DNA from 2 places in the Paenibacillus sp. MT86 genome. Region 2 is predicted to be linked to the other one. Evidence: predicted binding sites of a transcription regulator. Region 2 holds the regulator's gene; the other holds the start of a gene.
The links. The regulator CtsR, encoded in region 2, represses protease genes until heat stress. The targets are predictions, from matches to a motif close to ATGGTCAATAAAGGTCAAACA.
Positions count from the first base shown of each region.

Region 1: clpP (ATP-dependent Clp endopeptidase proteolytic subunit ClpP) is a predicted target of CtsR. The motif match lies at 1,849-1,869, and genes of this name have one in related genera.

Region 1 covers NZ_CM179499.1:211,790-216,123, forward strand. Annotated here, with positions in the region: gene AC3RCL_RS01035 (PdaC/SigV domain-containing protein) at 1-693, shown strand, start outside; gene clpP (ATP-dependent Clp endopeptidase proteolytic subunit ClpP) at 1,177-1,773, opposite strand; tRNA gene AC3RCL_RS01045 (tRNA-Arg) at 1,936-2,010, opposite strand; gene AC3RCL_RS01050 (sugar-binding transcriptional regulator) at 2,268-3,311, shown strand; gene gap (type I glyceraldehyde-3-phosphate dehydrogenase) at 3,412-4,334, shown strand, end outside.
Region 2 covers NZ_CM179499.1:6,329,152-6,333,485, reverse strand. Annotated here, with positions in the region: gene AC3RCL_RS29020 (sugar kinase) at 1-938, shown strand, start outside; gene AC3RCL_RS29015 (GntR family transcriptional regulator) at 947-1,663, shown strand; gene AC3RCL_RS29010 (CtsR family transcriptional regulator) at 2,010-2,471, shown strand; gene mcsA (protein-arginine kinase activator protein McsA) at 2,496-3,020, shown strand; gene mcsB (protein-arginine kinase McsB) at 3,059-4,123, shown strand; gene clpC (ATP-dependent protease ATP-binding subunit ClpC) at 4,243-4,334, shown strand, end outside.

The sequences.
Region 1 (4,334 bases), 900 kb from region 2:
ATCAATGGACGTCTGTATCTGCCGTTCAAAACGATCAGCGAATACATGGGCGTTCAGGGACAATGGAATCCTTCCTTGAAAACACTGAGCATGACACAGAAGAAGCTGAATGACATTACCATTAAATCGGTTGCGCTCAAGAAGAATATTCAGGGCGTAGACGCTGTTGTGAACTATCCTGTAATCAACGGACTCGATAATGCGGAGGTCCAAGCCGAAATCAACAAAGTGTTGAAAGAAAATGCGTCCGGCGTAATCACCGGCGCGGAAGGAAACGCCGAGGAATTCCCGCCGTCGGAATCCAGTTTCCCTTACGAATTCAGCGGTGACTTCGTGGTCCATTACAACCAGAACGACATCCTGAGCATTACGGCGTATGATTATTCGTACACCGGCGGTGCCCATGGCATGACCTTCCGTAAAAGCTTCACGTTCTCCTTGAAGGACGGCAAGCAAATGAAGCTGGGCGATTTCATCAACATGCAGGGCAAGAACAAGCAGAAGCTGAACAACCTTGTGCTGAGCAAGATGAAGAAAGAGGGAGGTTACCTCGGCGGTTTTGAGGGAGTGCCTGCCGATGCCGACTTCTATGTGAAGGATAACGCGGCGGTGCTGTACTTCCAGCTTTATGAATACACCGCCTATGCCTATGGATTTCCTGAGTTTGAGCTGAAGCTGAAAGAGTGGAAGTAAGAGTATATCATAGGCGGTTTGTGTAAACTGTAATACTAAATTTCATACTATAGCTTGTTTAGATACATGATGCTGTCCTGATGTAACATTGTGCTGGAACCCGTTGCGATAAATCCCCTGATCAATTGAGCGTGGAGCATATACTCCTGCGCCCTATGATCAAGGGGATTTTTTGTGTATCTCACCATAGGCGTACCCTTTTTCCCCTCCCCTCAAGTTAAGACAGGCCTTTTAGGAGGGGGATGGCCTTACCGTCTTTATGTTTTATTGAAAAAATCGTACCGAAGTGAGAGTATCCTTGGAGGAGCAACGCGTTCGCCTTTGGAATCGGGAAACCTCCTTATTTAATCATTCATGTTTCCCGATTTCAACAGCGACCGAAGGGGATACTCTCACTATTTAGTATTCGAAGTTTTCGATGAATCCAGCGGATAAGAAAAGGCAGGCACCGGATAACGGCGCCTGCCCTTTACTTCATTTCTTTTATAAGCCTTGCGGCGGTGTGTTTTCCAGTACTTGATCGATCAGGCCATACTCTTTGGCTTCGTCAGCCGTCATGAAGTAGTCGCGATCCGTGTCCTTCTCGATGCGCTCCAGCGGTTGGCCGGTGCGTTCGGACAGGATGCGGTTCAGCTTGTCGCGCATTTTGAGAATGCGGCGGGCACGGATTTCAATATCCGTGGCTTGACCTTGTGCGCCGCCGAGCGGCTGGTGAATCATGATCTCGCTGTTAGGGAGACCGTAGCGTTTGCCTTTGGCGCCTGCGTTAAGCAGGAATGCGCCCATGGAAGCAGCCATGCCGACACAGATCGTCGAGACGTCTGGCTTGATGAACTGCATCGTATCGAATATCGCCATACCTGCGGTAATGGAACCGCCAGGGCTGTTGATGTAAAGATGAATATCCTTCTCGGGATCCTCAGCCGACAAGAACAGCATTTGGGCAATGATGGAATTGGCGACCACGTCATTTACGTCGGAGCCGAGGAAGATAATGCGGTCTTTCAGCAATCTGGAATAGATGTCGTACGCCCGCTCACCGCGGTTGCTTTGTTCAACGACCATAGGTATAAAACTCACGTGGAAAACCTCCTCTTAAGTACCTCATATAAATACTGTTACCGTATTACCCACATGATAAACAATTTAAATCAAAAAGTCAAAGAAAGTCAAACTATTGAGTAAAAAAAAGAGCCGTTATGGGCACTTTAGGGTAATCAGTATAGAGAATAAATGTTATAATGGCGCGCCCGCGAGGAATCGAACCTCGATCTCAGGCTCCGGAGGCCTACGTCATATCCATTGGACCACGGGCGCACAAAAATCAGCAACGAAGTTGATTATACCGCATCTATTTCAAAAATACAATAGCGGACAAAACTTTGTTCCTATTATATAGACGAGCCGGTAGTTGGCCATAATGTATAAGAATGCCTGGGGTAGAGAAATATACTTTCGGACACTTGCAACCGGCATGATTATTGGTTAGAATAAGGGTGGGACTTAAAAAGTTTAACTGGGACATTTTACGACCAGGTAGGAGAGCCGAGACGAAGTTTGCAGGAGTGGAATGCATGCGTAACCTATTAGAAATACAAGAGCAACTTCTGCCGGATCTGATGGACACACTTAAACGAAGGTATACCATCCTTCATCAGATCAAGTTGTCCGGAATTGTTGGCCGAAGAACACTGGCTTCATCGCTATCGATGACCGAGCGTGTTCTCAGAGCAGAGACTGATCTTCTGAAAGCGCAAGGGCTGATCGAGATTGAAACGCTCGGCATGCGGATCAGCGGCTCAGGGATATGCTTGCTGGAGGAGTTGGAACCGGTCATGAATGAGTTGTTCGGACTGGTTGAACTGGAAGAGAAGATTCGTCAGGCTTACGGGCTTCGTAAAGTGGTCATTATTCCCGGTGACAGCGAGTCATCTCCGGAAGTCAAACGTGAGCTTGGCCGGGCCGGAGCAAGAACGCTGCTTAACTTTGTCCAGGATGGAGATACGATTGCCGTAACAGGCGGCTCCACGCTCGCCGAAGTGGCAGAGCAGATGTCCTCTTTGCCTGGCGGCGAACCGTTGACAAGCACTTGGTTTGTGCCGGCGCGAGGCGGCCTCGGGGAGAGCATGGAGATTCAAGCGAACACCATCGCTTCCAAAATGGCTAAGCGCGTTGGTGCTGAGTACCGATTGCTTCATGTACCGGATCTGCTCAGCGAGGATGCTTATCAATCGTTGGTTCAGGATCAGCACATCCAGGAGATCGTGGATGTGATCAGGCGCAGCCGCGTCATTATTCACGGCATCGGGGATGCCATGGAGATGGCCAGACGGCGGAAGCTGGATGAAGGCTCTATCCGGAACTTGCAGGCAGATGGCGCGATCGCGGAATCCTTCGGCTATTATTTCAGCGAAGATGGCGAAGTTGTCCACAAAATGCTTACCCTTGGACTCCGGCTTGAGGATATTATGCGGACGGAGACCATCATCGGCATTGCTGGAGGGCAAGGCAAGGGCAAAGCGATTCACGCGGTGCTGAAATTCGGACACGAGGACATTCTCGTTACGGATGAAGCCGCAGCATTGGAAGTCGAGAAGGAAATTGACGCCGGCATCTGAGTCCGCGGGCGTACAACAGATTTTTCATTTTTTGTTGTCTTGATTGGCTTAACGGCCAATCTTGAATATATAAATTTTACAAATATGGAGGGAACTACTCATGGTTAAAGTAGGTATTAACGGTTTTGGACGTATTGGACGTAACGTATTCCGCGCTGCGCTGAACAACAGCGAAGTTGAAATCGTGGCAATCAACGATTTGACGGACGTAAAAACGCTGGCACACCTTTTGAAATATGACACGACTCACGGCAGACTGAATGCAACTGTTGAAGCTAAAGAAGGCGCACTCGTTGTAAACGGCCGCGAAGTGAAAGTATTCGCTGAGCGTAACCCTGAAGCATTGCCTTGGGCTGAGTACGGCGTTGAAATCGTTGTAGAATCCACTGGTATTTTCACAGCGAAAGACAAAGCTTCCGCTCACTTGAAAGGCGGCGCTAAGAAAGTTATCATCTCCGCTCCAGCTACTGACGAAGATATCACCATCGTTATGGGCGTTAACGAAGACAAATACGATGCAGCTAACCATACTGTAATCTCCAACGCTTCTTGTACAACAAACTGCTTGGCTCCTTTTGCTAAAGTTCTTGACGAGAAGTTCGGTATCGTTAAAGGCATGATGACTACGGTTCACTCCTACACGAATGACCAGCAAGTGCTTGATCTTCCGCACAAAGACCTGCGTCGTGCTCGTGCAGCTGCCGAAAACATCATTCCATCCACAACGGGTGCTGCTAAAGCGGTTAGCCTCGTTCTGCCACAATTGAAAGGCAAATTGAACGGTATGGCAATGCGTGTACCTACGAAGAACGTTTCCGTAACGGACCTCGTAGTTGAGCTGTCCCAAAACGTAACCCTTGAAGATGTAAACGGAGCTCTGAAAGCAGCTGCTGAAGGCCCGCTGAAAGGCATCTTGAACTACTCCGAAGAGCCGCTTGTATCCAGCGACTACAATGGCGATCCAGCTTCTTCCACTATCGATTCGCTCTCCACTATGGTAGTTGGCGACAACATGGTGAAAGT
Region 2 (4,334 bases):
GCCACCTGAACTATTCCTTTTCCGGGACGGGTGTCAACATCGCGTCGGCTGTGGCAAGGTTCGGACATGCCGGGTACCTCGTCAGCACGCTTCCCGACAACCCGCTTGGCGAAGCGGCGATCTCATATCTGCGCAAGCTTGGGATCGGCACTTCGCTCATTAGCCGCGGGGGCAAATATGTCGGCATGTACTTCCTGGAGAATGGGTTTGGCGTTAGACCCGGTCGTGTGACCTATACGGATCGCCTGGGCAGCAGCTTTAATACGGCGGAGGATGCCATGTACGATTTCGATGCGATTGCCGAAAAGATCGACGTGATCCATTTTTGCGGCATCACCCTTTCCATGAACGACACCGTGCGGGGCCAGATGAAGGTCTTGGCTCGCAAGGTCAAGCAAAGCGGCGGAACGGTTGTGTTCGACTGCAACTACCGTCCTTCCTTATGGGGCGCGGACCGCTACGATTTTGCCAAGCCGCACTACGAGGAAATGCTGTCTTTGGCGGATATCGTCTTCATGAACGAGAAGGATGCCATCCATATCCTTGGCATGGAAACAACTCGGGAGGATCGGCACGAACAGCTGCAGGAGTTGATTCCGAAGGTGGCGGCGAAGTATAATATTACGGTTGCGTCGGGTACCCACCGCAAGATCAACGGGGACAATACCCATTCCCTGCAAGGCTATCTTTACACGGATGGAGCGTTTCATTTTTCCCAAACGTTGACGTTCTCCGTTCATGACCGCATCGGGGCGGGCGATGCCTATGCCAGCGGTGTGATTCATGGGATCTCGGAGGGATATGAGCCGGGCCGGACGGTTGATTTTGCCGCAGCGGCGGCGATGCTTGCCCATACCGTAACGGGAGATACGCCGACGGCAAACGAACGCGAAGTGCTTCAGGCGATGAGTCATCATATGTCTGACGTGGAAAGGTAGGAGGAAGCATGTCGATCACGCGGAAGAACGGTCCATTATACTTGCAAATCAAGAAGATCATTAAAGATCGGATTCTGCATGGGGTATATCCACTTGGTTCCCATATTCCTTCCGAGCCGCAGCTGGAACAGGAATTTAACGTCAGCAAAATGACGGTTCGCAATGCGATCCAGGAATTGTACCAGGAAGGGTATGTAGAGAAGCGGAGCGGTGTGGGAACAATCGTAACCCGGAACACGTCCTTTTCCAAGCTGTCCAAGGGGAAGCTGTTTACCGAGATTTTGGTTGAAGAGGGCCACCAGATCCGGAAGCGCCATCTGAAGACGGAATGGGTGCACAATGAACCGGATAGCGAATTGTTCCTGAAATTCGGTGAGCGGTGCCTGCTGATCGAACGGCTGTATTTGCTGGACGGCAGCCCGTTTATCTACTACACCCATTACGTATCGTCCCTGGTGGACATGGGGGAGGAGTTCGATTCAAGCGAACTGCCGTCCTTGTATGAACGTATCGAGGAGAGTCAAATCACGCTGGAGAATTTCCGGGACCGTTTCCTGGCGACCGTGGCTAATGAGGAGATTGCCTCACTGCTGGGCGTAAGCGCCGGGACCCCGTTACTGAAGCGGTTGAGATCCTCCTACGACCAGACGGGCAGCATCATTGAATACAGCATCGGGTATTACAATACGGAGTTACAGCATTATTTGATCAGTTATGATGCTTAAGATACAGAAAACGACAGGAAGAAGTGGCCAAGAGACCGGTTTTAATCCGGAACGTTGGCTGCTTCTTTTTTTATTCCTTCGGTTGAATTGTTCTTCGGAAAAGGGCTATAAGCGATCGAAGAAGTGGGTACAATAAGAATACAGGCATAGCGCGAACATTTGAGAAGTACCCTCTTGGCAAAATGAAAAAATGTGCTATAATGAGATCAAAGTCAAAGAAAGTCAAAGTCAACGAGAGGGTTCGCTGATTTTGATTATGGTTAATCAACGTATAAGCAAGGCTCTGTGCGGACGTGTAAGATCACTATCCGTCTTAACGTTTCAAACAGTGGAGGATGAACAGACCATGCGTAATATCTCTGATATTATCGAACAATACCTGAAGAGCATTTTGCAGGAAAGTCCGGAAGGAACCGTCGAAATTCAAAGGAACGATTTGGCGGAGCAATTTTCTTGCGTTCCTTCCCAGATCAATTACGTGATCAGCACTCGGTTCACGCTGGAGAAGGGCTTTCTTGTCGAGAGCAAGCGCGGCGGGGGCGGATACATACGCATTCAGCGTATCGAGCTTCCCCAGCATACTGCACTCCAGCAGCACCTTCATCATACCATCGGCAGCATGATTGACCAGACGGTAGCGGAAGGCTTGATCTACCAGCTGGAGGAATCCCGGTTTTTGACGAAGCGGGAGGCCAGCCTGATGCGGGCCGCCGTTTCAAGGGAATGCCTGAACGTGAAGCTTCCTTATCGGGATGAGCTGCGCGCAAGGATTATGAAGGCGATGCTGATTTCTTTATTAGGTAAGTGAGTCTGTGTAAGGAGGCATCGGAGTATGTTATGCCAAGAATGCGGTAAACGGCCGGCGACACTTCATTTCACCAAAATTGTGAACGGGGAGAAAACGGAGTTTCATTTTTGTGAAACTTGTGCCCGCGAAAAAGGGGAATTGATCCCCGGTACGTCGAATGGTTTTTCTATACACAGTTTGCTGTCAGGCCTGCTGGATCTGGATCCTTCAGGCAAGGGCCAGACCCCCGGTGCGAAAACGGCCCAGACGCTGCAATGCGAGGAATGCGGCATGACGTATTCCCAGTTCAGCAAGCTTGGCCGGTTCGGCTGCAGCGCGTGTTATAAATATTTCTCGGATCGATTGGATCCGTTGTTCAAGCGAGTCCATGGGGGAACTTCCCATGTGGGCAAAGTGCCGAAGCGTACCGGCGGCCGGATTCAGATCAAACGCCGGATCGATGAGCTTAAAAAGGAGCTTCAAATGAGGATCCTGCAGGAGGAATTTGAAGCGGCTGCCGAGATCCGGGACCAAATCCGCGAGCTGGAGCGTAACATTGCTCAGGGATAAGATCGTTACATTTTGCACTTTAGTAGGAGGAATGCGTGATGTCTAATCTCCGGTTTACCGATTCGGCGCTGAGCGAGTGGATGCGCGGGAACGGTCAGGATTCCGACATTGTCATCAGCACCCGCGTGAGGGTGGCGCGCAACCTGCAGCATCTTCCTTTCCCGCTGCTCGCAACGGATCAGCAGTCGGGAGAAGTGCTAGAGCGCCTGACCCATGTGTTAAAGGATAAGGAGGATTTGCAGGATTTCGGGCATTTGCATGTAATTAAATTAAGTGAGATTGATGAGCTGGATAAGAAGGTTCTCGTCGAGAAGCATCTGATCAGTCCCAATCTGGCTAATGAATCCCGGAACGGTGCCGTCATCCTTACCGAAGATGAATCCGTCAGCATTATGATCAATGAAGAGGATCACTTGCGCATACAGTGTCTGTATCCCGGATTTCAGGTTCGGGAGGCATGGAGCCGCGCGACGGCGCTGGATGATATCTTCGAATCCGAGATCGATTATGCTTTTGATGACAAACGGGGTTACCTAACGAGCTGTCCGACCAATGTCGGCACCGGCCTTCGCGCTTCGGTCATGATGCATCTGCCCGCGCTCGTCATGACGCAGCAGATCAATCGGATTCTCTCGGCCGTATCGCAGGTAGGTTTGACCGTTAGAGGAATTTACGGCGAGGGCAGCGAAGCTTTAGGCAACCTGTTTCAAATCTCGAATCAGATTACGCTCGGGCAAACCGAGTCGGAGATCATCGAGAATCTTCACAGCGTGGCCCTGCAAATCATCGAGCACGAGAAGAATGCCAGGGCGCGGCTCCTTAGTGAATCCAAGCTCCGTATTACGGACCGGGTCATGCGTTCATACGGCATCCTGTCCTATGCAGCGGTCATGGATTCCAAGGAAGCGGCTCAGCGCTTGTCCGATGTTCGGTTAGGCGTGGATCTCGGCCTGCTGGAAGGGCCGGAAATTCCGGTCATGAACGAGCTGAATGTGAAGACGCAGCCCGGATTTCTCCAGAAGACCTATGGAGAGGGCATGAATCCTTCCGAACGCGATATGTACAGGGCTAAGCTCATTCGGGAGACATTGGGCAACCGTTAAGAAGTCGTTAGTTATTATTTCTCGGTTTACAGTTGGATGACGGTATAAACGTCTTAGCCGGCGATACACCGAAATCCGCGAGGTTCAATATATTAATTGAAACGTGGAGGTGCAATACTATGATGTTTGGCAGATTTACGGAACGCGCACAAAAGGTGCTTGCATTGGCTCAGGAAGAAGCGGTACGCCTGGGTCACAACAATATCGGCAC